One region of the Pseudarthrobacter xylosi genome, then DNA from elsewhere that is predicted to be linked to it. Evidence: riboswitches for the same ligand, from Rfam matches in the RefSeq annotation. Region 1 holds a riboswitch; each other region holds the start of a gene.
What was found. Region 1 has a riboswitch for thiamine pyrophosphate ahead of thiD (bifunctional hydroxymethylpyrimidine kinase/phosphomethylpyrimidine kinase). Riboswitches for the same ligand answer to the same signal wherever they lie in the genome.
Positions count from the first base shown of each region.

Region 2: another riboswitch for thiamine pyrophosphate. It lies ahead of thiO (glycine oxidase ThiO); the one in region 1 lies ahead of thiD (bifunctional hydroxymethylpyrimidine kinase/phosphomethylpyrimidine kinase).
Region 3: another riboswitch for thiamine pyrophosphate. It lies ahead of ACZY1F_RS03715 (ECF transporter S component); the one in region 1 lies ahead of thiD (bifunctional hydroxymethylpyrimidine kinase/phosphomethylpyrimidine kinase).
Region 4: another riboswitch for thiamine pyrophosphate. It lies ahead of thiC (phosphomethylpyrimidine synthase ThiC); the one in region 1 lies ahead of thiD (bifunctional hydroxymethylpyrimidine kinase/phosphomethylpyrimidine kinase).

Region 1 covers NZ_JBVAYT010000003.1:474,851-481,884, reverse strand. The annotation lists gene ndk (nucleoside-diphosphate kinase) at 1-230, shown strand, start outside; gene ACZY1F_RS09790 (vitamin K epoxide reductase family protein) at 345-1,019, opposite strand; gene ACZY1F_RS09785 (Rne/Rng family ribonuclease) at 1,474-4,761, shown strand; TPP riboswitch at 4,862-4,959, shown strand; gene thiD (bifunctional hydroxymethylpyrimidine kinase/phosphomethylpyrimidine kinase) at 4,942-6,540, shown strand; gene rplU (50S ribosomal protein L21) at 6,813-7,034, shown strand, end outside.
Region 2 covers NZ_JBVAYT010000004.1:289,964-296,997, reverse strand. The annotation lists gene ACZY1F_RS11460 (thiazole synthase) at 1-429, opposite strand, end outside; gene thiS (sulfur carrier protein ThiS) at 434-670, opposite strand; gene thiO (glycine oxidase ThiO) at 667-2,043, opposite strand; TPP riboswitch at 2,036-2,155, opposite strand; gene thiE (thiamine phosphate synthase) at 2,183-2,959, shown strand; partial or broken gene ACZY1F_RS11440 (RNB domain-containing ribonuclease) at 3,024-4,545, shown strand; gene ACZY1F_RS11435 (DEAD/DEAH box helicase) at 4,838-6,532, shown strand; gene ACZY1F_RS11430 (DNA-methyltransferase) at 6,541-7,034, shown strand, end outside.
Region 3 covers NZ_JBVAYT010000001.1:784,682-791,715, reverse strand. The annotation lists gene ACZY1F_RS03745 (Na+/H+ antiporter subunit D) at 1-849, shown strand, start outside; gene ACZY1F_RS03740 (Na+/H+ antiporter subunit E) at 846-1,391, shown strand; gene ACZY1F_RS03735 (MrpF/PhaF family protein) at 1,388-1,666, shown strand; gene mnhG (monovalent cation/H(+) antiporter subunit G) at 1,656-2,078, shown strand; gene ACZY1F_RS03725 (DUF4235 domain-containing protein) at 2,123-2,386, opposite strand; gene ACZY1F_RS03720 (heme-degrading domain-containing protein) at 2,428-2,970, opposite strand; TPP riboswitch at 3,027-3,168, shown strand; gene ACZY1F_RS03715 (ECF transporter S component) at 3,234-3,884, shown strand; gene ACZY1F_RS03710 (ABC transporter ATP-binding protein) at 3,884-5,569, shown strand; gene ACZY1F_RS03705 (energy-coupling factor transporter transmembrane component T family protein) at 5,566-6,360, shown strand; gene ACZY1F_RS03700 (GNAT family N-acetyltransferase) at 6,433-7,032, opposite strand.
Region 4 covers NZ_JBVAYT010000006.1:23,764-30,797, reverse strand. The annotation lists gene thiC (phosphomethylpyrimidine synthase ThiC) at 1-1,602, opposite strand, end outside; TPP riboswitch at 1,597-1,704, opposite strand; gene ACZY1F_RS13900 (VOC family protein) at 1,857-2,732, shown strand; gene ACZY1F_RS13895 (hypothetical protein) at 2,846-3,283, shown strand; gene rpsP (30S ribosomal protein S16) at 3,486-3,902, shown strand; gene ACZY1F_RS13885 (RNA-binding protein) at 3,904-4,146, shown strand; gene rimM (ribosome maturation factor RimM) at 4,258-4,803, shown strand; gene trmD (tRNA (guanosine(37)-N1)-methyltransferase TrmD) at 4,804-5,655, shown strand; gene rplS (50S ribosomal protein L19) at 5,899-6,258, shown strand; gene lepB (signal peptidase I) at 6,342-7,019, shown strand; gene lepB (signal peptidase I) at 7,020-7,034, shown strand, end outside.

The sequences.
Region 1 (7,034 bases):
TTGAATTTATGCTCAGTGGGCCGGTTGTGGCCGCGATCTTCGAAGGCCACCGCGTCATTGAAGGCTTCCGTTCCCTGGCCGGCACCACCGATCCCACAACTGCGGCTCCGGGCACCATCCGTGGCGACTTCGGCCGCGACTGGGGCCTGAAGGTCCAGCAGAACCTTGTGCACGGCTCCGACTCCGTGGACTCGGCCGAGCGCGAAATCAAGATCTGGTTCCAGGACTAAGTCCCGCACCACCACCCTTATGGCGCGAACGTACAGTTGAGGCCCTGGTTTCCGCGGAAACCAGGGCCTCAACTGTACGTTCGCGCTGTTTGGTGGGTGCGCTGAGGGTCCGCGTTAGAAGCCCGAGGTTCCGGCAAACACCTGGATGAAGGCGAAAAAGATCGTGGCGATGACTGCCACGTACAGCAACGCCGTGATGATCCAGCCTGATTCGCCCAGCACGCGTGCTGCACCTGACGGGACGGGGATGATGCCGTGGACGACGTTGCGGATGGTTACCCAGACGAAGAGCGGGATCATCGCGGCCCAGACGATCATGCAGAACGGGCACAGAATGTGGATGTCGTAAAGGGCCTGGGACCAGAGCCACACCACAAAAGCGAAGCCGAGCGTGACGCCGGCCTGGAGTCCTGCCCAGTACCAGCGGGCGAACGTGGCGCCGGACAACAGGGCCATGCCCACAGTGATGATGATGGCGAACGCCACGATGCCGATGAACATGTTGGGGAACCCGAACGCCGAGCTCTGCCAGGTCTGCATGACCTGGCCGCAGGAGATCCAAGGATTAACGTCGCAGGCCGTGACATGATTCGGGTCCTCGAGGACCGCGAGCTTTTCCAGGACCAGCGTTCCCGAGGCCAGCCAGCCGATGGCGCCGGTGATGACCATCAGCCAGCCGAACGGCCGGTTTCGTACCATCGGCGGGACAGTCCCTGGCGTGGCGGGCAACGGCTCCGCCGCAGTGGAGGCAGCCGGCGTGTCAGTGCCGTGGGAGGAAATGCTGGGCATGGTGTGTGGCGTCCTTTGCTTCGGGTGCTCCTTGCCCCGATTGTAACGCCGGTGGCTGGAAGCAGCACCCAGCCGGGCCCTCACATACTGATCCGTTTGCCCTTGCTTCCGCCGTCTTTGAGCCCGGGTGTGAGAGAATGAACATGGCTGGAGGCCGACCCACATTCGGACTCCGGTCCGGTGGCTTGTTTCAAGACCGCCAATGATGAGCAGGGCAGGCTTCGGATTCTCTGATCCGGCTTCCCGCAATTCCATTGGTCGGCACCTGGTTGTGGCGTGTAGAACAACGGGTTTCAGGACACAGCCGACGGCTCCCACGGGCTGCCGCACCCCTCTGTCGGTGCGAACCTGGGAGTATCCACTTGACTTCTGTCAACGCCCGCGGGTTTTGACAATATGGGCCCCAATGGGTGCCGGATGTGGCGGTACGTCAGGGGCAGGAGTGTTGCCACATATGGAAAACGAACAAGCACCAGCCGTTAATGATGAAGCCGTCGTGGCTGCGGAAGCGCCCAAGAAGGTTACCCGGACTCGTCGGAAGGCAGCGCCAAAGGCTGCGGAGGCCACGCCGCTGAATGACGCCGCCGAGGCTGAGCCTGCGACAGACGCGGCGCCCGAGCCCAAGGCGCCGGTTCGCCGGACCCGCGCACGCAAGAAGGTGGACACCGCCGAGCCGTTACCGGCTTTCGCTGCTGAAGTACAGGAAGCACCTGCCGCTGGCGTTACAGAGACCGTCGTGGAGCCTGCCGTCATCGAACCTGCGGCCGAAGCGGCAGCCCCTGAGGCTGCAGCGGAGACCAAACCTGTCCGACGCCGCCGCGTGGCCACGCGCAAAACCTCGGCCCCCGACGTCGCCCCCGCGGCCGCAGAACAATCAGCTGCTGAGGAGCAGGCAGCCCCCGAAGCTGCAGCAACGCCGGCCCCGGAGGCAGGGGAAGCCGCAGCTGAGGCCACCGCGCCAGCAACGGCCGCCGCCCCCGCCAAGGCTGCTGCCGTCAACGTTGCCGCCACACCGGCTGAAGCGCCGGCCGCTACTGAGCCTGCCAGCCCGTTCAGTTCCCTGTTCCTTGAGCCGACGTCCACCACGTCGGTGCTTTTCCAGGCTCCTGACCTCAGCACAGTGGTCCGCCCCGCACCGGTTGCAGCCGTGGTTGAAGAGCCGGAGGAGGACGACGCCGAAGACGGCGAAGCGGATGACGCCAACGGCCGCCGCAGGCGCCGCAGCCGTGGTCGCCGCGGACGTAGCCGCACCGGCGAAAATGATGCTGACGGCGATAGCGAAGGTGACGACGGCGCAGCCGAAGAAACCGATGACGAATCCGCCGGGCAGGCCGAAGAAGGCGTGACATCCCGTCGTCGTCGCCGTCGCCGCCGTGGCGACCAGGATCTGGAACTGACCGGAGGGGAAGGCGACGACCCGCCCAACACGGTGACCCGCGTCCGCGCACCGCGCGCCGCCGCCGAAGCGCCGGTCAACAACCGCGTCACGTCCGTCAAGGGCTCCACCCGCCTCGAAGCCAAGAAGCAGCGCCGCCGCGAATCCCGCGACACCGGCCGCCGCCGCACTGTCATCACCGAGGCCGAGTTCCTCGCCCGCCGTGAATCAGTTGACCGGCAGATGATCGTCCGCCAGCGCGACGACAGAATCCAGATCGGCGTCCTCGAAGACGGCGTCCTGGCCGAGCACTTTGTCTCCAAGACCCAGCAGGACTCCCTGATCGGCAACGTCTACCTTGGCAAGGTTCAGAACGTCCTGCCGTCCATGGAAGCGGCGTTTGTTGACATCGGACGCGGCCGCAACGCCGTTCTGTACGCCGGTGAAGTGAACTGGGAAGCCGTTAACCTCGAAGGCAAGCAGCGCCGGATCGAAAACGCGCTCAAGTCCGGAGACACCGTCCTGGTCCAGGTCACCAAGGACCCCGTGGGCCACAAGGGTGCACGCCTGACCAGCCAGATCTCGCTGCCCGGCCGCTACCTCGTGTATGTGCCCGGCGGTTCCATGACCGGCATTTCCCGCAAACTGCCCGACGTCGAACGCAACCGCCTCAAGCGCATCCTCAAGGACCGACTCCCCGAGCACGCCGGAGTCATCGTCCGCACCGCTGCCGAAGGCGCCTCGGAAGAGGAGCTCACGCACGACATCAACCGGCTGCGCGCGCAATGGGAGGGCATCGAAAGCCAGTCCACGTCCACCAAGATCCTCGCCCCGGAGCTGCTCTACGGCGAACCTGACCTCACCATCAAGGTGGTCCGTGACGTCTTCAACGAAGACTTCTCCAAGCTGATCGTCTCCGGTGAAGAGGCCTGGGACACCATCGAGGCCTATGTCACCTACGTTGCCCCGGACCTCGTGGGCCGCCTGGAAAAGTGGACCAAGGACACGGACATCTTCGCGGCGTGGCGGATCGACGAGCAGATCCACAAAGCCCTGGAACGCAAGGTCTTCCTGCCCTCGGGCGGCTCGCTGGTCATCGACCGCACCGAAGCCATGACCGTGGTGGACGTCAACACCGGCAAGTTCACCGGCAGCGGCGGCAACCTCGAAGAAACCGTCACGAAGAACAACCTTGAGGCAGCTGAAGAGGTTGTCCGGCAGCTCCGGCTCCGCGACATCGGCGGCATCATCGTCATCGACTTCATCGATATGGTCCTCGAATCCAACCGCGACCTGGTTCTCCGCCGTATGGTGGAATGCTTGGGCCGCGACCGGACGAAGCACCAGGTTGCCGAAGTGACCTCGCTGGGACTCGTGCAGATGACGCGAAAGCGTATGGGCACCGGTCTCCTGGAAGTCTTCGGGGAGCAGTGTGAAACCTGTGCAGGCCGCGGAATCGTCACCCACGACGACCCCGTGGAACACCGCCGCGCCAACATCGTAGCCGCTGAGCACCACGTGCAGCGGGTGGACAGCCGGCAGGAACCCCGCATCAACGATCAGCGCACCGACGGCATGCGCACGGACAGCCAGCGCCCGGACAGCCAGCCGGGTGGCCGCAATGACCGGAAGCGCCGCCGCGGACGTGGCGGCCAGCCGCTGGAAACGGCGCCGGCAGCTCCGGTGCAGATCCACACGGTCCACCCGGAACCCAATGATGCCGAGCGCCATGCGAAGGCTGAGGCCACGCGGGCCGCGCTTGCGAACATTGCGGCCGCAGCCCATGCTGCGCACCTGCACGACGACGAAGTTGCTCACGCATCAGCAGCAGCGGGACAGACTCCCGCTGCGCCGGTGCCGGCTGAGCGGCCCGAGACGGACTCCAACGGCCGCCCGGCCGCTGTGCTGACGTTCGGCGGCGAGCAGGTGGTACTGCCGTTCGTGGCGCATCACGAGGACCAGCCGCACGCACCTGCTTTGACGCTTGACCGCCTCGCGGAGGCCTTCGCCCACCTTGGCGAGCCGGCCCCCGTAGCGGAAAGCACGCCATCGGCGGCCCTGTCAACTGAAAGCCAGCCGGCCGAACCAGTCCGTCAGCAGCAGCCAGCCGTTGCGGAGAAGGATTACTCGGACCACACCGAGGAGCCCCGCGCCCGCCGTCCCCGGCGGAACCGGAGTGCCAGCCGTGCCCAGGGTGCAGCCAACGCGACGTCCGTGGAGCATCACGAAGCCGGTCCGGCGGCTGCCGCCGGACGCACCCATGCCGCCAAGGCCCCGGAGCCCGTCAAGGCTGCTGTGGCCGACAAACCAGCGGCCACGAACGCGCCCATCATCCTGGGTGTAGGGGTTCCGGCCTCGGAGCTCTGACAAACAGCAGGGCAAGCCACCACAACGGCGCCCGGACGCACCCGTGAATTACGGGCTGCGTCCGGGCGTCCGGCGTTAAGTCCTGAGGAACGCTAGGCTGGTGACCGACACGGGGTGCCGCGCAGAGTGCCGGCTGAGATCCACACCCGTTGAACCTGTCCGGTTAGCACCGGCGAAGGGATGTCTCTTTTGGCTTCAACTTCTGTCCTTCCTCCTGCACCACCCGCGGCCGCTCTGTCGAAATTCTCAGCCAACCAGGTTGAGGTCCAGCCGGCGCCAGGCCTGTCTGCCAACGTCCCCGTGCTCCGTGTCGTCCCGCGGGTGCTGTCCATTGCCGGATCAGACCCGTCAGGTGGCGCGGGGATCCAGGCTGATCTGAAGAGCATTGCCGCCCTTGGCGGCTATGGCATGGCGGCCATCACCGCCCTGACAGTCCAAAACACGCAGGGGGTCCGGGCGGTTCACGTCCCCCCGGCATCCTTCCTGGGCCAGCAGCTAGGCGCCATCAGCGACGACATCACCATCGACGCGGTCAAGATCGGCATGCTGGGCGACGCCGCCGTGATTGGCGTGGTCCGTGACTGGCTGGAAAGGGTGCGTCCCGCCGTCGTCGTTCTTGATCCGGTGATGGTGGCCACCAGCGGAGACCGGCTGCTGCAGGAGTCTGCCGAGGCAGCCCTGCGGGAGCTGCTCCCGCTCGCGGACCTGATCACCCCCAACCTGGCCGAATTGGCCATCCTGGTGGGGGAGCCGCAGGCACGGGACTGGCCTGTTGCGCTCGGACAGGGGCAGCGGTTGTCCGCCGCGACCGGTGCCACTGTCCTGGTCAAGGGCGGCCATCTCGACGGCGGTGCCTGCCCGGATGCCTTGGTCAACGCCGTCGGGCTGCTCGGCCACGAGGTAGTGGAAGTGAGCGGGGACAGGATCCCCACGCGCAACAGCCACGGCACCGGCTGCTCGCTGTCGTCGGCCATGGCCACAGTCCAGGCCAGACTGGGAGACTGGGAAGCCACACTCCGGCAAGTGAAGCCTTGGCTGGTCGGGGCGCTGCAGGGGGCTGACCAACTCGAGGTGGGCACGGGCAACGGCCCCATCAACCACTTCCACCACATGCAACAGGTTCCGGCAGCCGGCGAATTCGCACAGACGCTGCGGCGGGCGGCGGAGCCGGAACTTGAGGCTATCTACGGGCTGGATTTCATCCGCGACCTGGCGGCCGGCACGCTGGCTGAGGAACAGTTCGCCTATTACCTCGCCCAGGACGCCATCTACCTCAACGGTTATTCGCGGGTCCTTGCCCGGGCCAGTGCGCTGGCGCCCACGGAAGCCGCCCAGGTGTTCTGGGCAAAATCTGCCCGGCAATGCCTTGAAGTCGAATCCGAACTGCACCGCACATGGCTGAGCACCAGGACAGTGGACTCCGTCCTTGGACCTGTCACCAAGTCCTATGTGGACCACCTGCTGGCTGCCTCAACCTCCGGCAGCTACGCGGTCCTCGTGGCTGCGGTGCTGCCGTGCTTCTGGCTGTACGCCGAGGTGGGACAGTCCCTCCACAAGGAGTTCCTGGCGGCCGGTGCACCAGCGGCGCATCCCTATGCTGACTGGCTACGTGCCTATGCTGACGAGGACTTCGCACATGCCACCCGCGAGGCGATCACCTTGGCCGACGACGCCGGCCGAAGTGCCTCCGACGATGAACGTGCAGCGATGCTCGTGTCATTCAGGCAGTCGTGCCGGTTCGAGGTGGAATTTTTCGACGCGCCGCGAATTCATTCCTGACAGTCTGGGGCCCGCGTGGCCTGTACGATAGTCAGGCACGGTTTTGGATTGTCAGTGCAGTACCTGCTTGTGGGTCCTATCACAGACAACCGACCGTAACCAGCCTCATTTGCGGCCGAAGGCAAAATTAGCGTATTCTAGATCTTCGGTGCTTACGCCAACACTTGGGTTACGACCCCACGGCGTTGAGGCACAGCGAGAACCCAGCCAAATATGGAATCGGGTTCAGCACGCAAATTTAGTAATAAACGTCGAGAGAAGTGAGTTCCCAAGTGGTGTACGCGATTGTCCGCGCAGGCGGCCGCCAAGAGAAGGTTTCCGTTGGAGACTTCGTTACCCTGAACCGCGTCCCCGGTGGAGCCGGCAGCACTTTTGAGTTGCCCGCACTGCTCCTGGTAGACGGTGACAAAGTCACCTCTGCTGCTGCGGACCTGGCCAAGGTAACGGTTACGGCTGAGATCCTCGAAGACCTCCGTGGTCCGAAGATCGTCATC
Region 2 (7,034 bases), on a different contig from region 1:
GAACACTTTGAAGCCCCGGTTTACCAGCTGTTCCGTGGCGTCCACCAGCTCCACGGCGTCCGGCAGCAGGGTCTGTTCGTCGGCGATGACTTCCAGCTTGAGCCAGTCGGTTTCCAGCGCTTCGCGGGCGAGTTCCGCCGTCATGACCGCGTCCCGGGCGGTGAAGCAGCCTGCGGTGTTGGGCAGGATCCGGATCCCGTGGTCCACCAGAAGCTGGAAAAGGGACCCTGATTCGGCCGGCGAATAGCGCCGCATGGCCACCGTGGTCAGTTCGGTTCCGGACGCCAGCAGGGCAGCGCCCAGCCCGTCCAGGCTAGGGGCTCCCCCGGTGCCCATGATGAGGCGGGAGCCGAGCTCGACGCCGTCGATCACCAGCCTGTCGGCGGCCTCCGGCGGGTTCTGTGTGCTGATGTTGCTGGTTACTGTCATGGTGTCAGCCTCCCTGGACTGCTGTGACCAGTTCGACGTCGTCACCTTCGGCGAGCGCCGTGACGAACCACTGGCTGCGGGGTACTACTTCCGAGTTATGGGCGACGGCGACGCCGAGTTTCTGCCCGTCTTCCGCCTGGCCGTTGGCTGCGAGGGGCCGGCCTGTGATCTGGCTGATGAGGGTGGTGATGGAGGCGTCGTCCGCCACGGAATGGCGCGAGCCGTTGAGGGTGATGTTCATGCTGATTCCTTCTGCGGGTCGAGGTCCTTCATGCTGCTGATGTCCTTGGGTGGGGCCTGTGTGCCGGCTACGTGGTGCTTTCCAGAAAAGCGGGCGGGGCTGAGCGCCCCCCATCGCGGGTCTGTCCGGCCGTCCAGCAGGTCCCGGCAGATGGCTGCCGCCGCGGGAGCAAGCAGCACACCGTGGCGGAAGAATCCGGTGGCAATGATCAGCCCTGCAATGTCTCCTGTGCTCCCCGGGTTCCCCGCGTTCCCCGGCCTTGGTGCGGAAACCGGAACGCGGCCCAGGAGCGGCGCGTTGTCCGGCGTCGCCGGTCTTGCCCGTGCCGTGCATTCCAGGAGTTCAAGCTCCGAGACGGCTGGCACCAGGACCTGGGCGTCACGCAGCAACTGGTAGACGCCACCGGCTGAGACGGCACCATCGCCTGTCCCGGCGAGCGCGTCCTCCCGTTGCGTTGCCCCAATCACCACGGTGCCGTCCTGTCGGGCAACGATGTAAACCGGCACACCATGGACCATTCCGCGGACTGTCGAGGTGAGGAGCGGGCGCAGGTGCTGCGGAACAGCCAGTCGAAGGATGTCACCGTAGACGGGCCGCAGGGGCAGGAGCAGTCCTGCCGGCAGGCCTTCCAGCGAGGCCGCCTGCAATCCGTTGGCCACGATGGTCTCCCGGGCCCGGACAGTTCCGCCGTGGGCGAGCGCCACGCCGCTGACGCGGCCGTCCTGCCAGAGAAGGGCAGTGGCCCGGTGGTCAACGGCGAATCCCCTGCGGGCACCTGCCACGGCGGTTCCAGCCCCCGGTTCATGGAGGGCCAGGACTTCCTGGAGGCACGCCACCAGCTTCCGTGGATCCACCTGGTGGTCGGCGGGGATGTCCAGGGCACAGGAGATGGCCGGGCTGAGCAGGGATTCCCTGGACCTGGCCTCACGGACAGTCAGGGGTTCCACCACCAGGCCGCTGGCCTGCTGCACAGCCCGGAGGTCCATCAGCGCCCGGCGGTCCGCAGCGTCCGCGCCGATGGCGAGGGTCGGCGTCGTCAGGTATCCGGTCTCGCCAGCCCCCGCCAGGGCGAGGTCTGCCGCGAAGGCGGGCCACAGGCCGGAGGATGCAAGCATCAGCTCCAGCAGGTCTTCCTCCTGGTAATGCAGTTCGCTCACAGGGGCAAGCATGCCGGCGGCTGCCCAGCTGGCGCCGCTCCCGGGCGCGTCATCGATCAGCACAACGGAACGGCCGGATCGCCGGGCCTCCCAGGCGATGGCGTGGCCGATCACTCCACCGCCGATGACTGCCACGTCGGCATGCAGCACGGCGGCCGTGCTGGCCGGGACGCTGGTTGATGCAGTCACAGGTGGGCTGCTTATTGCGGGGGGCATCTGGTTCCTTCCCTACGCCGGTACTAGCCGGATCAGGTCAAGCGGTCGGCTCTGACGCCCTCTCAGCCCGGCCGCTTTGTGACGGCTGTAACGGGCTCCCGCAGTACCCGCCCAGTTTAGGGGAATTAGGCTGGTTTCCATGAACGCGCAATCCTTCGCCGCTGCAGGCACGCCCTCCGCCACCTCCTCCGCTCCCGAATCCCTAGCCGGAACAGACCATACCGGCGGCGTGGCCACAGGCATCCCACACAGTGCCAGGCTCTACCTGTGCACTGATGCGCGCCGGGACCGCGGGGACTTTGGCGAGTTTGTGGACGCGGCTTTTGCCGGTGGCGTGGACATCATCCAGCTCCGCGACAAGTCCATCGAGGCGGCGGAGGAACTGGAGCTGCTGGCCGTGCTTCAGGCTGCGGCCGAGCGCCACGGAAGGCTGTGGGCGGTCAACGACCGCGCCGATATCGCGCTGCTGTCCAGCGCCCCCGTCTTCCATATCGGGCAGAAGGACCTGCCGGTTGCTTCCGCCCGTACGCTGCTGGGCGGGCGCGTTGCGGTCGGTCTTTCCACGCACACCGCCGAGCAGATCGAAGGCGCCATCCGGCTGTCCGGCGGGCTGACGTCCGAACGCGGCCTGGACTACTTCTGCGTCGGACCGGTCTGGGCTACTCCCACCAAACCCGGTCGGGCCGCCGTCGGCCTTGACCTGGTGCGGTATGCGGCCGAAGCAGTCCGCGCTGCCGGTGGCATCCAGGCCACGCTGCCCTGGTTTGCCATCGGCGGCATCGATCTTGGCAACGTGGAGCAGGTGGTGGAGGCCGGTGCCGGCAGGATTGTTGTGGTGCGTGCCATCACCGAGGCCTCCGATCCCGCAGCGGCCGCGGCGGCATTCGTGGCCGCCCTGGACGCGGGCGCATCCTGACAATCCCCCGCGTGGCGGACGGTGGGCGTGCACGATCCATGGAAATCGGGCTAACCTAATTTTCGTGTCACATCATCGGTTGGCCCCAAATGTCCACGAGCAGACCAACGACCTCGCGGCGGCACTGAGCGCCCTGCGGACCGAGCTTGAACTGCCGGGGCCCTAACCCCGCGGAGGCGGTCCGGGACGCGGAAGCGGCCGTGGCCGCACACGAGTTGCCGGGCGCTGACCTGACGGACGTGGACTTCCTCACCATCGATCCGGCGTCCTCCACTGACCTGGACCAGGCGCTGTTCATCGAGCGCGCAGACACTGGCTACCGGGTGCTTTACGCCATCGCTGACGTGCCGTCCTTTGTCCGCCCTGGCGGCAGACTGGACGCAGAGACCCGCCGCCGCGGCCAGACGTTCTACGTCCCTGACGGCCGTATTCCGCTGCATCCGGAGGTCATCAGCGAAGGGGCCGGCAGCCTCCTGGCCGGTCAGCTCTGTTCCGCCTATGTCTGGGAGTTCGGGCTGGACGACGCCGCACAGGTCGCCACTGTGAGCGTGCGGCGGTCCACCATCCGCAGCCGGGCCAAGCTGAGCTACAAGGGAGTCCAGGCCGAACTCGACGCCGGGACAGCCGGTCCCGTGCTCCAGCTCCTGAAGGAAGTGGGGCTCAAGCGTGTTGAGCTGGAGCGGCAGCGTGGCGGCGCCAGCCTGAACATGCCCGAGCAGGAAATCGTGCAACTGCCCGACGGCGGCTACCGGATTGCCGCGGCACCGCAGCTTCCGGTGGAGGACTGGAACGCCCAGATTTCCCTGATGACCGGAATGGCGGCGGCGAACCTGATGTTGGCAGGAAAAGTGGGCATCCTGCGCACCATGCCGGCGCCGGACGAGCGCTCCCTGCGCCACTTCCGCCTCCAGACCGAGGCCTTGGGCAAGCCGTGGGACGGCAAAATCAGTTACGGCGAATACCTCCGCAGCCTTGATCCGACAGAGCCCCGGCAACTGGCCATCCTGCACTCGGCCGGCATGCTGTTCCGCGGCGCCAGCTACACGGCGTTTGACGGCACCGTCCCGGACGCCGCCGTCCAGTCCGCCATCGGCGCCGCCTACGCCCACACCACGGCACCGCTCCGGCGCCTTATCGACCGCTTCGTGCTGGTGATCTGCGAAGCCCTGAGCAACGGCAACCCTGTACCGGACTGGGCGCGGGAAGCCCTGCCGTCCCTGCCGGAGATCATGGCCGGATCCGACCAACTGGCATCGCGGATGGAACGCATGGCGCTGGATACTGTGGAAGCCGCGCTCCTGGTCAACCATGTGGGCCAGGAATTCGATGCGATCGTGATCTCCGGCTCCAAGCCACAAAAGGACAACGGAAACGGCAACGGGAAAAACGGCAACGGCGCCAAGAACGGCACTGCGAGAAACGGCGCCGCGAAAAACGGGAACGGTCCCTCGGGGATCATCCAGATCGCCGAACCCGCCGTGACGGCCCGCTGCGCCGGCGATCTGGAATCGGGCACCAAGGTGAGGGTCCGCCTGATCTCCTCCGATATTGCCGCCCGCGAAGTCCACTTCGAGCTGCTGGCCTGACGGTTTGGCGCCCTGCCTGTTCAGCCCAAAGCCGGGATTCCGGGTCCGTACGGCTAGACTGAAGAAGTAGATATGGATGCCCGGTCGTTGATTTCCTTGATTTTGAATTCAACAAGCCCGCCCCTACGCGATCTTGAGATGCACCCGTTGGTCACCAGTGCCAGCATTTGATAGCCCGCGATCGGCTTCCACTGGATTTGCTTGCGCGCTTCGAGCGTGCTCCGGAACGGCCACGTTGGCCGGCCCGTTGAGCAGGCAGCGCCAATGCCCAATGAATTAAGGAAACTCCACTGTGAGTGAATTGCATACGCACCAACTTCTGATCGACGATTCCGGCCTCGAAGTCCTCGAGCCGGAAGAAACCATCATCTCGGACGAGAAGCCGCACGAGATCGAGGAGAAATCCTTCGCGGACTACAACGTCCGCGCCGACATTGTGGAATCCTTGGCCGATGCCGGGATCACCCACCCCTTCCCCATCCAGGCCATGACCCTGCCGGTGGCGCTTTCGGGCCACGACATCATCGGCCAGGCCAAGACCGGCACCGGCAAGACCCTCGGCTTCGGCATTCCCGCCCTGCAGCGTGTGGTGGGTCCGGACGACGCCGGCTATGACAAGCTCGCCGTTCCGGGTGCACCGCAGGCCCTGGTCATCGTGCCCACCCGCGAACTGGCCGTCCAGGTGGCCAACGATCTCCAGAACGCGTCCCGCAAGCGCAACGCCCGCATCACCACCATCTACGGTGGCCGCGCCTACGAGCCCCAGGTGGAGGCCCTGCAGAACGGCGTCGAGGTGGTCGTCGGTACTCCGGGCCGCCTCATCGACCTCTACAAGCAGAAGCACCTGGTCCTGAAGAACGTCAAGATGGTCATCCTTGACGAGGCTGACGAAATGCTGGACCTCGGGTTCCTGCCGGATGTGGAAACGCTGATCGCCGGTACCCCTGCGGTCCGCCAGACGCTGCTGTTCTCCGCCACCATGCCAGGCCCGGTCATCGCCATGGCCCGCCGTTACATGACGCAGCCCACCCACATCCGGGCCGCTGATCCTGACGACGAGGGCCTGACCAAGCGCGACATTCGCCAGCTCATCTACCGTGCCCACAGCATGGACAAGATCGAAGTTGTGGCCCGCATCCTGCAGGCCCGCGGCCGCGGCCGGACCATCATCTTCACCAAGACCAAGCGCACTGCCGCGAAGGTTGCCGAGGAGCTTGTGGACCGTGGCTTCGCCGCCGCCGCCATCCACGGCGACCTGGGCCAGGGCGCCCGCGAGCAGGCCCTCCGCGCCTTCCGCAACAACAAGGTGGACGTCCTGGTGGCCACCGACGTCGCCGCCCGCGGCATCGACGTCGACGACGTCACGCACGTCATCAACTACCAGTGCGTTGAAGACGAAAAGATCTACCTGCACCGTGTGGGCAGGACCGGCCGCGCCGGCAACAAGGGCACCGCCGTGACCTTCGTTGACTGGGACGACATGCCGCGCTGGGGCCTGATCAACAAGGCCCTGGGACTCAGTGTCCCGGAGCCGGTGGAAACGTACTCCTCCTCGCCGCACCTTTACGAAGAGCTGGACATCCCGGAAGGCACTAAGGGCCGCCTGCCCCGCAACAAGCGCGTGCTGGCCGGTGTCGACGCAGAGGTCCTCGAAGATCTGGGCGAGACCGGCAAAAAGAACACCCGCCCCAGCGGCGGCCGTGACGGCGGCCGCGACAGCAACCGCGACGCCGGCCGCTCCGGCGCTCGGGACAGCAGCAGCCGCCGCACCAGCGAGCCCGGCGGACGCTCCGGTGACCGCCGTCGTCGTACCTCTGATGCGGCGACCGCCGGCACCAGCCCCGCCCCAGAGCCGGCTACCGCGGCTCCGGCCGAAGGCGAAGTGGACCCCCGCGCCCGTCGCAGCCGGACCCGGACCCGCCGCCGCAACGGCGAAGTGGTGGCCGGTGCCGACAACGGCCCGCAGCAGCGCAGCACCGAGGCATAACAGCCTCGATGACTGACACCGTCTGGGCGCCGGACGGCAGCAACCTGGTGGTTCACGCGGACAACGCGGAGTACCTCCCCTCGCTGCCGGACGGCGCCTTCACCTTGATATACGTTGACCCGCCGTTCAACACGGGCAGGGTCCAGAAGCGCCAGGAAACGCGGATGGTCCTGAACACCGATGGTGACGGCGACCGCGTGGGCTTCAAGGGGCGTTCCTACGACACCATCAAGGGAGCCTTGCACCGGTACGATGACGCCTTCAGCGACTACTGGTCGTTCCTGGAACCCCGGCTCGTGGAGGCCTGGCGGCTGCTGGCAGACGACGGCACGCTCTACCTCCACCTCGACTACCGCGAAGTCCACTACGCCAAGGTGATGCTTGACGCGATCTTCGGCCGCGAGTGCTTCCTCAACGAGATCATCTGGGCGTACGACTACGGTGCCCGTGCCAAGTACCGCTGGCCTACCAAGCACGACAACATCCTCGTTTACGTCAAAAA
Region 3 (7,034 bases), on a different contig from region 1:
ACGAAAGTGGGCGTCTACGCGATGGTGCGCACGGAAACCCTGCTCTTCCCCGGCGACAGCCTGAACACTCCGCTGATGGTGGCGGCGCTGCTGACCATGGTGGTGGGAATCCTTGGCGCCTTGGCCCAGAGCGACATTAAACGTTTGTTGTCCTTCACCCTGGTCAGCCACATCGGCTACATGGTGTTCGGCCTGGCGATGTCCTCGGTGGCAGGGCTGGGCGCCGCCGTGTTCTACGTTGCCCACCACATCACCATCCAGACCAGCCTCTTCCTGGTCACAGGCCTGATCGAACGCCGCGGCGGCAGCTCCTCCGTGGACCGGCTGGCAGGCCTTGCCAAGCTGTCGCCCATCTTGGCGCTGCTCTTCTTTATCCCCGCCATGAACCTGGCCGGGATCCCGCCGTTCTCCGGGTTCCTGGGGAAGGTGGGGCTCATCCAGGCAGGCATCGCACTGGGCACGCCACTTGCCTACGCCCTGGTGATCGGCGGTGTGGTCACCAGCCTCCTGACCCTGCTGGCTGTCGCGCGGGTCTGGAACCGCGCGTTCTGGCGCAAGCCCTCGGATGCCGAACACCCGGACCCCGTCCTGCTGGCTGAGCCCGAGGATTCGGACACCGGCAGCCGGGCTGGCCGCAAAAACGTCATCTTGCTGCCCCGCACCATGGTGGGCTCAACCCTGGGCCTGGTGGTCCTGGGCGTCTCACTCACGGTTTTCGCAGGCCCGCTGTTCACAGTCTCGGACCAGGCCGCCCACGAGATGCTGGACCGGTCCGCCTACATCCAGGCCGTGCTGGGTGAGGACACACAAGTTCCCGCGCTGGCACTGAAAAACGGAGGGGGCAAATGAGCCGCCACCGGATCTCCCTGCGCCAGGAACTGCCCCTGCTGGTATGGCTGGTGATTGTCTGGGCAGCCCTGTGGCAGGACTTCAGTCCCGGCAACCTGCTCTTCGGCGCGTTGCTGGCCGTGCTCGTGGCCCGGATGTTCTACCTGCCGCAGGTAGAGCTCAGCGGCCGCTTCAATATTCTTCACGCCGGGCCTTTTGTCCTGCGTTTCCTAGGCAGGGTGGCGGCGGCAAGCGTTGAGGTCATGTATCTGGCGGCTGTCCGTGGCCCGCGGGTGGTCAACGCCGTCGTCGCGGTGCCGTTACGGAGCCACCAGGACCTGATGGTCACCGCCACCGGGCACGTGATTTCGCTGATCCCGGGCTCCCTGGTGGTGGAGGTGGACCGGTCAACCTCCACCCTGTACCTCCACGCGCTCAACGTCAGCAGCCCGGAAGAGGTGGAGAGCCTTCGCAAGGAGGTCCGCTCCATCGAAGCGGGCCTGATCAGGATCATGGGCACCCGCGAAGAACTCGAAGCAATCCGGCAGGAGACCGCAGCATGATGCAGACCGTCCTGGCTGTCACGGCAGTCATTCTTTCGCTGGCGGCGGCAGGAGCCATCATCAGGATCTCCCGCGGCCCGTCGCTGCTGGACAGGGTGCTGGCATCCGACGTCCTGCTCGCAATCCTCGGCGCGGGCCTGTGCATCGACATGGCCGTCAACCGGCACCTGAACAACCTGATGCTGCTCGTGGCGCTGTCCATCGTCGGCTTCATCGGGTCAGTGACGGTTGCGCGCTTCGTGGCCGACCGGCGGGAGCAAGCCAATGAATCCTGAGGTCAGCGTGGTTGATAACGTCATCGATACCGTGTCCGCGGTGTTCCTGGTGCTGGGCGCCTTCATGTCGCTCGCCGCCGCCGTGGGGCTGCTCCGTTTCCCGGACCTGCTGAGCCGCATGCACGCGGCCACCAAGCCCCAGGTGCTGGGGCTGTTCCTGCTCCTGGCGGCCATCGGCCTGCAGCTGCGCACCTGGTGGGTGTGGCCAGTGCTGCTGGTGGCCTGGATTTTCCAGCTGCTGACGGTGCCGGTTTCGGCCCATATGGTGGGCCGCGCCGGTTACCGCACCAAACACCTGCACCGCGAGCTCCTCAGCTCCGATGAACTCGAAGCCGTGGTCCAGAAGGCGGCCCAATCGGCACGGGATGAGTCATCCAAGGATGAAGCGTCCGACGGCGGCCGGCGGGACTGAGCGTCAGCCGCCGGCCTGCGCGCCAGAGTTAGGCGTTGCCAGGGTTAGACGATGTCCTGGGACTTGGCAAAGCGGGTGATGGCCCGCTGCGTGCCGCGGTTGGCAAGCACCTGGATGATGGTGCTGACCGAGGCGGAAATGAGCGCGAACGTCAGCGCCGAGCGCAGGGTGGTGGGAGTGTCTTCGTCCTTGCCGGTGGGGGGCTTCCGGCCGGTGGACTTTTCCCACACGGTATTGACCACCTTGGTGCCGACGAATCCGGCGCCGAGGCTGATAGCCGTGCCGAGCAGCTTGATGAACAGGTTCATTCGTAGAACTCCTTGTGAGCGGATCCGGGACTGTCTTTAGCCTAACCCGGCTGCATGGACTCCAGAATCTCCCGCAGGGCTTCCACCACAAGATCGTGGTCCTGCATCTGGGGCAGGCCCGAGACCGTCACCGTGGCCACGGCGCCCACGCCGGCGACGTAGACCGGGAAGCAGCCGCCGTGGGCCGCGTAGACGGTTTCGTCGTACCAGCCGTGGTCCTCGATCCGGCCGCCGTGCAGCCTGCCGCGGAGGCCCACCAGCAGCGACGGGATCTCGTACCTGGCGGCGGTGCGCTGCTTGGCCCGGATCCAGTGCTCGTTGTCGGTGGTGGCGCCGTCCAGGGCCACATGGAAAAGGACCTGCTCGCCCTTGGTGATGTCGATCGCGATGGGCAGCCGGCGCGATTTGCCGAGCTCCACCAGCAGCAGCCCCAGGTTGAGGGAATCATCCCGGGTGAAATGGGGAAACTGCAGCTCGCGGATCTCGCCCTCGATGCGGGAAATCAGGGCCTCCAGGAGCCCCGCCGGCTGAGGCACCGTCGCATCGGGATTGAACGCAGTCACAGTCGGGTTATTGGCAGTCATGGCCCACAATCTACCCCTCCCGCGGTGTAAACTTGACCACGCCCATCAGGGCAGATTTATTACGACAGGGGAGCGCCGCCGTCGGACGTCACTGGCTTTGCCAGGGAACCGCAGGTGGGCGCTGAGAGTGCGGACAGCCGCAGACCCTCGAACCTGATCCGGTTAGTACCGGCGCAAGGGAGTCGAGTTCTCGAAGTGTCCGGCAAACGGCGGCAGCGCCGCACGCCGGGGCACTTTCCCCTCCTGTTCCTCAGGAGGACCGAATGACAACTGCAGCAATCAAAAAGACCGGCAATACCTGGCGTGTTGTGGACATCGTGGTGGCGGCGCTCATTGCCATCACCGGCGGCGTGATCTTCTGGGCCTGGTCCCAGGGCGCCGGCATAGTTTCCGCCCCCATGAACGCCGTTTACCCCCCACTGACAGGCCTGCTCGCCGGCGGCTGGATGATCCCGGCGGTGCTGGGCATGCTCATCATCCGCAAACCCGGTGCGGCGCTCTTCTGCGAAGCGGTGGCCGCCACAGGCGAACTCATCATGGGTTCGCAGTACGGCGCCACGGTGCTGATCTCCGGAATCCTGCAGGGCCTGGGCGCCGAACTGGTGTTCTTCCTGCTGGTGTACGGCAACTTCCGGTTCAAATCCTTCCTCCACCAGAAGTACAACCTCATCGCCGCGCTGCTGGCCGGTGCCGGGGCGGGCCTGTTCTGCGGCCTCAATGATTCGTTCCTGCCGTGGGGCTGGAACATCGCCTACGAGCCCGCCGACAAGCTCGCGTACATCGTGTTCTGCACCCTCTCCGGCGCAGTGATCGCTGGCGGCTTGTCCTGGATCGCCACCCGCGGCCTGGCCAAGACCGGTGTGCTGAGCTCGTTCGCGTCCCGGAAGGCAGCGTCGGAGCCAGTCTTCAACTGATGACCGCTTCCGACGCCGGCACTTCCGGAGTGCGCCCCGCCGCGGTGTCCGCCCGTGGCTGGGGCTGGCGGCATGCCGGACGGTCCACCCCCGCCGTCCACAGGCTCGACCTCGACATCGCTCCCGGCGAGCGGGTGCTGTTGCTGGGCCCGTCAGGCGCGGGCAAGTCAACGCTGCTGCACGCGCTCGCCGGGGTGCTGGGGGATGAAGGGGACGACGCCGACGAAACCGGTTCGCTGCTGATCGACGGGGTGGTGCCCCGAGGGCAGCGCGGCCGCTCGGGGCTCATGCAGCAGGATCCGGAAACGCAGGTGGTTCTGTCGCGCCTGGGTGACGACGTCGCCTTCGGCGCCGAGAATCTAGCCGTGCCTCGGGATGAGATCTGGCGGCGCGTCCATGAAGCGCTCGACGACGTCGGGCTGCGAAGTGCCGGGGCAGGTTTGAACGCCGGTGGCGGAGCTGGTTTTAATGCCGGTGGCGGAGCCGATTTCAAAGCCGACGGTGGAGCCGGTTTGGGCGCCGACGGCGGGACCGGTGCCGCCGGGCTCTCGCTGGACCACCCGACGTCGGCCCTGTCCGGCGGACAGAAGCAGCGCCTGGCGCTGGCCGGGATCCTCGCGATGCGGCCCGGGCTGATCCTGCTGGACGAGCCCACGGCGAACCTGGATCCCGCCGGCGTGCTGGAAGTCCGCGATGCCGTGGGCCGCTGCCTGGACAAAACCGGCGCCACACTGGTGGTGGTGGAGCACCGCGTGTCGGTCTGGAAGGACCTGGTGGACCGGATCGTGGTGCTCCAGCCCGGCTCCGCAGCGGGCTCCGCTGGAACTTCCACCGCTTCGTCGGCTGTCCTGCTGGACGGGCCGCCGGACCAGGTGCTGGCGGAGGCACGGGACATGCTGATCGGCGCGGGCGTCTGGGTGCCGGGGTATGTTCCGGCAACCCGCCGCCGCGCGTCCGCAGGTTCCGGTGACTTGCTGCTGGCCGCCGAGGACCTTTCCGTCTCCCGGGAGCGTCCGCGGCGCCGCGGCTTCCGGACCATCCCCCCTGTCCCGGTGCAGCAGGGCATCACGGCGCAGGTCCGTGCCGGCCACGCACTCACCGTCACGGGGCCCAACGGCGCCGGCAAGTCAACGTTTGCGCTGACCCTCGCCGGACTGCTGGCGCCGGTGGCGGGAAAGGTGTCTGCCGCCGTCGAGCTTTCCGAGGGGGCAGGGATCGACCCCTTCAAATGGAAAGCCAACCAGCTGGTTTCCCGCATCGGAACCGTCTTCCAGGAACCCGAGCACCAGTTTGTTACCGGCCGAGTGCTGGACGAACTGATGTTCGGCCCGCGGCACCTGGGCCATGGCGAGGAGCGGGTTGATGAGCTGCTGGAACGGCTGCGCCTGACCCATCTGGTGGACGCCAATCCCTACACACTGTCCGGCGGCGAAAAGCGGCGCCTGTCGGTGGCCACCGTCCTGGCAGCGCACCCGCGTGTGCTGGTGCTCGACGAGCCGACCTTCGGCCAGGACGCCAACACCTGGGCCGAGCTCGCATCGTTCCTCTCCGAACTGCTCGACGCCGGGACCTCCGTGGTTTCCGTCACCCACGACCAGGAATTCAGTGCCGTCCTGGGCGGGGCCGAACTGCGGCTCGGCCCGGCCGCACGCGGCGGCGCCCGCCAGGAAGCAGGTGCGGCATGAGGGATGCCCTGACCCTCCGCGGCAATCAGGCGCTGCTGACGCGCGCCAACCCGTTGGCCAAGTTCGCCGTCGTTTTCCTCATCACCCTGGTGCTGGCGCTCTCCATCGACTGGGTGTCAGCCTCGGTGGCGCTTGTGGCTGAGCTGGCGCTCTTTCCGCTGGCCGGCCTCACCGTGCGCCTGCTGTGGCAGCGCGGCTGGCCGCTTATGATCGCGGCCGCCTTGGGCGGCTGGAGCACGGCGATCGTCGCGGCGGACAGCGGCGCTGTACTGCTCGACGTCGGGATCTGGTCCATCAGCGAAGGTTCCCTGCAGCTGGGCATCGGTTTTATGCTCCGCGGCCTTGCGATAGCACTGCCGGCGATCCTGCTTATGACCTGCACAGACCCCACAGACCTCGCCGACGCGCTAGCCCAGAAGGCCCGGCTGCCGCACCGGTTTGTCCTCGGCACGCTGGCCGCGATGCGGCTGGTGGGACTGATGGCCGAGGAATGGCAGACCATCGGCATGGCGCGGCGCGCCCGCGGGGTGGGCTCGCAGGGCAGCCCGGTGCAACGGCTGCGCGCCACCCTCGGGCAGAGCTTTGGGCTCCTGGTCCAGGCCATCCGCCGGGCGTCCCGGCTGGCCATCACCATGGAAGCGCGCGGGTTTGGCACCGCGCAGCGGACGTGGGCCCGGGAATCCACATATTCGACGCTGGACGCCTGGGTGCTGGTGGGCGGCGGGCTGATCGCGGCGGCCGCAGTGGTTGCCGCGGCCGGGATGGGGACCTGGAACTTCGTCTGGCGGTAGCTGCAGTGCTCTGCGGGGCCGGCGCTGTGTGCGGCGGCGCTGCCGGCGTGCTCGGCGGCGCTGCGGGCGTGGTCAGCGGGCCCGCAGCGGTGCGGACCGGTCGAAGCCCGCACGCGTCAGGAACGCCAGCTGGGCCTCCTTTTCCGCCAGCTGAATGACGGGTCCCAGCTCGAAGCACGTCGCGTCGAGCCGGCGCAGGGCTTTGGTGTTGCGGGCATCCGGCTCCACCACGATCCTGTCCTTTCCCGGCACCGAGAACATGTACCGGATCAGGGATGTGGCGAGCCGAGGCGTGAAGTGCGGCACGGGCCGGGTGGCCGGAGCCAGCAACAGGTGCATCCCGATGTCCTCCGCGCGGGCAGGGTAGGCCTCGCCGACGGGATCGTGGAGCGGCTCGTAGGTCTGGAATAGCGCCATGGGCTCGCCGTCGAGCGCCACCAGGAAGGCGTGGTGGGTCTCCAGCGAGTCCAGGAACTCATAGATTCCGAGCACGTCTTCGCGCGTGTGCTCAGTCATGCCCCAGAACCTGGCGCGCGGCTGGGTGACCCACTGGTAGATCAGGCCAAGGTCTTCCGCAGGCACGAGCGGGACGATCCGCAAACTGCCCCAGCCCGGGAGCTCTTCGGTGTAGATCGTGGTCCGCAGGGAGTAATCCCGGATGGTGGTGGTCATGG
Region 4 (7,034 bases), on a different contig from region 1:
CGGCAACGTCTCGTCATGAAAGGCCTCCGCTGTAACCGGGTCCAGGGACAGCGCGAACTGGTCCCGCCAGCGGAACTCGAACCGGGCCTTGGACAGGGCATCGTCCCGTGCATGGGCGCCCGGGTGGCCCTTGGCAAGGTCGGCTGCATGGGCGGCGATCTTGTACGTGATCACCCCGGTCTTCACGTCGTCCTTGTTCGGCAGGCCAAGGTGCTCCTTGGGCGTGACGTAACAAAGCATGGCTGTGCCGTAGCGGGCGATTTCGGTGGCGCCGATGGCGGACGTGATGTGGTCATAGCCCGGGGCAATGTCCGTGACCAGCGGCCCCAGTGTGTAGAACGGTGCGCCCTTGCAGAGTTCCTGCTGGCGTTCCACGTTTTCCCGCACCAAATGGAACGGGACGTGCCCGGGACCCTCCACCATGACCTGCACATCGAAGTCCCACGCCCGCTGCGTCAGCTCCGCCAGGGTGTCCAGCTCCGCGAACTGGGCGGCGTCGTTGGCGTCAGCCGTCGCTCCCGGGCGCAGTCCGTCGCCCAAAGAGAACGCGACGTCGTATTTGGCGAAGATCTCGCACAGCTCGTCGAAGTGCGTGTAGAGGAAGTTCTCCTGGTGGTGGGCCAGACACCAGCCCGCCATGATCGCACCGCCCCTGGAGACGATGCCGGTGACGCGGTTGGCCGTCAGCGGCACATAACGCAGCAGCACACCGGCGTGGATGGTCATGTAGTCCACACCCTGCTCGCACTGCTCAATGACGGTGTCCCGGAAGATTTCCCACGTCAGTGCGTTGGCCTCGCCGTTGACCTTCTCCAAGGCCTGGTAGATGGGCACCGTGCCGATGGGCACAGGGGAGTTGCGGATGAGCCATTCCCGCGTGGTGTGGATGTCGTCGCCGGTGGACAGGTCCATCACCGTGTCGGCGCCCCACTGGGTGGCCCACTGGAGTTTGTCCACTTCCTCGGCGATGGAGCTGGTCACGGCGGAGTTGCCGATGTTCGCGTTGATCTTGACCAGGAAGGCCTTGCCGATAATCATCGGTTCGGATTCCGGGTGGTTGATGTTGTTGGGGATGATGGCGCGACCGGCAGCGACTTCGCTGCGGACCAGTTCCACGTCGCAGTTCTCGCGGAGGGCAACGAATTGCATCTCGGTGGTGATGTGACCCTGCCGCGCGTAGTGCATCTGGGTGACGGTGTGGCCGTCGACGGCGCGGCGGGGCACTGGCTGTGCCCCTTTCCACTCCGCAGAGGCCGCGCCGCGGCGCACGGCAGACTTGCCGTCGTCGAGCAGGTTCCGTTCCCGTCCGCTGTAGGGCTGGGTGTCGGCGCGGGCGGCGATCCACTCCGAGCGGAACGGGTTGAGGCCCACCACCGGATCGCTGCCCGGACCCGCCGTGCGGTAGGTCTGGAAAGGCCCGTTCGCCTCACCGTTCGGCGACGGCTCCAGTGCGATCTCGGTCACTGGAACCTGGATGCCCGTTGCTTCATCGGTGATATACGCCAGCGAGTGGGACTTCAGTGACTGGGTTTCTGGCTGGAGCGGTTGATCCTGGTCGGCCCCACTTTGGGCAGGGATCAGCTGTGATTCTTGTGTATTCAATGAATACTCACTTCCTTCGCCGGCATTACCCGGACAGGTTCAACGGTCGCAGGCTGCGTCAGCCCGATCTCAGCCCCTGCAAGGGCTCCCGTGTGGTCAAGTCGAAGCTACCACAGGCCGCGGGCGGCCCGGTGACAGCAATCACGAAACGGGGTCGCAACCTATCCGTTCAAGCACTTGAATTAAATTGAAGCTTCAAGTAAATTGGTGGTATAGCCGCCTTCGACTGAAGGCCAATGGACCGGGAGCGTTCAATGACTGCAGAAGCCACCAGCCGGGATCTCCTTCCTGCCGACCTCTCCATGGGCACCGTGATGCTCAAGGTGGGCGACATGAAGCTGATGACCGATTACTACCAGCGCGCACTCGGCCTTGAGGTTGTGGCCGAAGAGGATGGCGGCGTCTACCTTGGCCGCCTGCAACGTCCGCTGGTCCATCTCGCGGCCGCCCCGTCCCTGAACCTGCCAGGCAGGGGAGAGGCCGGGCTGTTCCACACGGCACTGCTCTTTGATGACCAGGCGTCACTGGCTGCCACGGTAGCCACCACAGCCCAGTACGAACCCCGGTCCTTCACGGGCAGCGCCGACCACCTCGTGAGCGAGGCCTTCTACTTCAATGACCCCGAGGGCAACGGCATTGAACTGTACTGGGACAGGCCCCGTGAAAACTGGTCCTGGAATGGGAAGGATGTGGTGATGGACAGCCTGGCACTGCCGCCGCAGCGCTACCTTGAGCAGCACCTGACCCAGGAGTCCGTGGCCGGCCAGCAGGCCACCGAAGCCGGGGTGGGCCACGTCCATCTCCAGGTGGGTGACGTCCAGTCGGCGCACCATTTCTACGTGGGCACGCTGGGCTTCGAAAAGACGGCAGGCTGGCACGGGCAGGCGCTGTTTGTCTCCGCCGGCCGGTATCACCACCACATGGCCATGAACGTATGGAACAGCCGCGGCGCCGGTCCCCGCAAGGACACCCTGGGCTTGGGTGAAGTGCTCATCGAGGTCACTTCCGCGGACGACGTCGGTGCGCTCGCCGACCGTCTGAAGGTCGCCGGCGTGGCCTCGCACCACACGGGCGCCGAGCTTCGGTTCGAGGATCCGTGGCGCAACAGGATCCGTGTCGCCGTCCGCTGAGCACGGATGCCCAATGTGCGGGGCGCCTTGTACTAGGCTGATTCTGAACGGCCGGGGCGGCATCTGATGCAGTCCTTCTGGGCCGCACCGTCGACGGAATGAGGGCTGTTCCCATGGGCTTCACTGAAATTTTTGTTTCCACTCACGATGCCGCGCTGAAGCGGGCGGTCGTCCTGGATGCGGGTGGCACCCCGGCGGGCCAGGCCCTGCGGATTCCCGGAATCAGCGATTTCGAAATCGAACAGCTGGGTGATCTTGCCGGTGCTGCGGTGCACGCCGGTGGCGCTGACTACGAACTGGCCATGGTTGACGTGGCCAGCGATTCGCTCCTTGGGGTTCCGCCGGCCATGGTGCGTGCCCTGGCGGACCTGCTCAGTTATGAGACTGAGGGGGAGGGCAATGTCCTGGATGAAGTCGCTGAAAAGTGGGCCGCCCAGGATGACATGCCCTTCGGCGTGGTCGAAGCCCGGGCGTATGTCCAGAAGTTCGCCGAGTTGGCCAACTCGATCGATGACGCCGCGCGTACCGGGGTCTACGTCTGGTCGTCCTAGGCCTGCCGTGGCCGGCCGGCTGCTCCATCCGTACGTGTCAAGTCGAAATCCGGACGCTGATCTGGCACAATAAATAGGTACTCGATCTGCGTGGCCCCTCTCTCCGCGTCTGGATCCTGTCCTTTGAACCCGCAAGTATGGCCCGCCCCACGGGTGCAGAACGTCGGTTTACCCCTTTTCTGAAACAGGAGTGACCACAAAAGTGGCCGTAAAGATTCGCCTTAAGCGCTTTGGCAAGATGCGCGCACCGTACTACCGCATCGTCGTTATGGACGCACGCTCCAAGCGTGACGGCCGTGCCATCGAAGAGATCGGCAAGTACCACCCCACCGAAGAGCCCTCATACATCGAGGTTGACGCGGACCGTGCCCAGTACTGGCTCGGCGTCGGCGCACAGCCGTCCGAGCAGGTTGCCGCGATCCTCAAGATCACCGGTGACTGGCAGAAGTTCAAGGGCCTCCCGGGCCAGGAAGGCACCCTGAAGACCAAAGCTCCGAAGGTTGCCTTTGTCGCCCCGGAGAAGGGTTCCGTGATTATCCCGGAAGCCATCACCAAGAAGTCAAAGCAGTCTGACGCAGCCGAGGCCCCGGCCGAAGCAGAGACCACCGAGGCTGAGTAGATTGCTGGCAGAAGCGCTCGAACACCTCGTCCGGGGAATCGTTGATTCGCCTGACGATGTCAAGGTCAGCTCGAAGAACAACCGCCGCGGGGACACCCTCGAGGTTCGTGTTCATCAGGATGACCTGGGACGGGTGATCGGCCGCCAGGGCCGCACCGCACGGGCACTGCGCACCGTTGTGGCTGCACTGGCAGACGGCGAACCGGTCAGGGTCGACGTCGTCGACACCGACCGCCGCCGCTAAGCGCTCGGCAACATCAGTTTTTGCTCCGGCCCTTCCACCAGCAACGGTGGAGGGGCCGGAGTGCTTTCACCACATCGCCTAATCCCGGCACGATCACAGACAGAGGAACAGATGCAGCTTCAGGTGGCACGAATCGGCAAACCGCATGGAATCCGCGGCGAAGTGACGGTCCAGGTGCTGACCGACGCTCCCGGGGACCGGTTCGTTCCCGGTACGGAGTTTGTGGTGGAGCCTGCATCCGCCAGCGCACTCATTGTTGAGAGTGCGCGGTGGAATAAGGACATCCTGCTGCTTGCGTTCGAGGGAATCGAAACCCGCAACCAGGCAGAGACCCTGCGTGGCGCCAAGCTCTTCATCGAGACCGAAGAGCTGGACGAGGACAACGACGAAGGCTGGTACGAGCACGAACTCGTGGGGCTCGAAGCCCGCGTAGGCTCGCAGGTGGTGGGCAAGGTCGCCGCCCTGCACACGTTGCCTGTCCAGGACCTGCTCGTGGTTGAAACACCGGAAGGCAAGGAAATTCTGGTCCCGTTCGTGGAGCAGATCGTGCCGGAGGTCAATGTGGCCGACGGCTTTGTCCTGCTGACGCCGCCGGACGGACTCTTTGAGGTCAACGATGGCGAAGCCGCTGCCGGCGAACCGGAGGAAAACGCGTAGATGAGAATCGACGTCGTCAGTATCTTCCCGGAGTACCTGGCGCCCCTGGAACTCTCGCTCATCGGCAAGGCCCGCCAGGACGGCCTGCTGGACCTGCGCGTCCATGACCTGCGTGATTTCACCACGGACAAGCACCGTTCAGTGGACGACACCCCCTACGGCGGCGGTGCCGGCATGGTGATGAAGCCGGAGCCGTGGGCGCAGGCGCTGGCTGCTGTCGCCGCAGGCGCTGGAGCAGGCGCCGAAACCACGGAGCACGGGTCCGCCAAGCCGGTGTTGATCGTCCCATCGCCGGCAGGGGAGCGTTTCAACCAGGCCCTGGCCTATGAGCTCGCCGAAGAGAATCAGCTGGTTTTTGCCTGCGGCCGCTATGAGGGCATCGACGAGCGTGTCATCGAGTGGGCGGAAGAGCACTTCACGGTGCGCCCCATGAGCCTTGGCGACTACGTGCTGAACGGCGGCGAAGTGGCCGTTCTGGCGATGGTCGAAGCCATCGGCAGGCTGCTGCCCGGCGTGGTGGGCAACCCCGATTCCCTGGTGGAGGAATCGCATTCGGACGGGCTGCTGGAATACCCCGTGTACACCAAACCGTCCAGCTGGCGGGACCGGGATGTCCCGGCGGTGCTGCTGAGCGGCAACCACGGGAAGATCGCGCAGTGGCGCCGCCACGAGCAGTACCGGCGGACGGCGGAACGCCGCCCGGACCTGCTGGAAACGTTCGACGCCGGGAAGCTGCCGCGTGCCGACCGGACAGCTCTTGGCGACCTCGGGTACGACGTCGTCGACGGTCACCTCCGGGCGCGGCGGCCGGCCGGGACCAACCAGGACGCCGGAACCGACCCCTCACTCTGAACCGGCGCGGCGGCGGTCTGCGGCGATTGGCTGTAGGCCTGTGAGTGTGGCAAAATTAGTCTTTGTGTCTGCTGGGTCCGCACCTGCCACAGGGGGAGCGCAACCAACAGCTGGACACCCCGGGACCTTCAATCAGTGAAGGAACCGGACCCACTTAACTTTCGGCGGTAATTCCCGGTGCTTCCGGGCTTGCCCGCCGTGACCCAAAGTGAATGACCCGTGGCGTTCACCAGGAGTGCAATTATGCATATTCTCGATTCCGTAGATGCAGCCTCGCTGCGCACCGATGTTCCCGTCTTCCGCGCGGGTGACACCCTCAAGGTTCACGTGAACATCATCGAAGGCAAGAACTCCCGTGTCCAGGTATTCCAGGGCTTCGTCCTGGGCCGCCACGGCGATGGTCTTCGCGAAACCTTCACCATCCGCAAGGTCTCCTTCGGCGTCGGTGTGGAGCGTACCTTCCCGGTGCACTCCCCGATCATCGACAAGATCGAGGTCGTCTCCAAGGGTGACGTCCGCCGCGCGAAGCTTTACTACATGCGCGACCTGCGCGGCAAGGCTGCGAAGATCAAGGAAAAGCGCGACTTCCAGCCCAAGAAGTAAGTCCCCAGGGACCTACAAAGCAGGCCCAGCCGTATCAGGCCAGCGCCGGAGCCCTTCGCAACAGCGCCCCAGGAATACGGATCATGGACCAGACAAAACGCCAGCCCAGAAGAATGGGCTGGCGTTTTGTGTTCCTGGCAGTTCTCCTGGCAGTGGCCGTCAGCGGCCTGGTCCGGTCGCTGTGGCTGGATGTGTACTACATCCCGTCCGAATCGATGGAGCCGGTCCTTGCGGACGGGGACCGCATCCTGGTCTCCAGGACAGACTTCCACGCCGAACCCATCCGGCGGGGCGACATTGTGGTCTTCGATGGCAGGGGTTCGTTCGCACCCCTGAACAGTGGCAAGGGCCCCGTCCTGGATTCCTTGGCTGCGGCCGGGCAGTGGCTGGGCCTGGCCGGCAGTGACACCACGTACGTCAAGCGAGTTATCGGCCTGCCGGGGGACACCGTAGTCTGCTGCGATGCCGACGGAAAGATCACCGTCAACGGTGCGGCACTCGATGAGCCGTACCTGTTCAACGGAGACAGCCCAAGCAAGCAGGTCTTCAGCGCGATGGTGCCTGACGGGAGGCTGTGGCTGCTCGGTGACCATCGCTCGGCGTCGGCTGATTCGCGCAGCCTGCTCGGTGCGCCCGGCGGTGGCATGGTGCCGATGGACCGTGTCATCGGCAGGCCGGTCCAGATCGTCTGGCCACTTGATAGATTTGCTGCAGTACTACGGCCGCCAGCGGCAGGATCAACAACAGAGGACGGACAGTAAATGCCCGAGAACAAT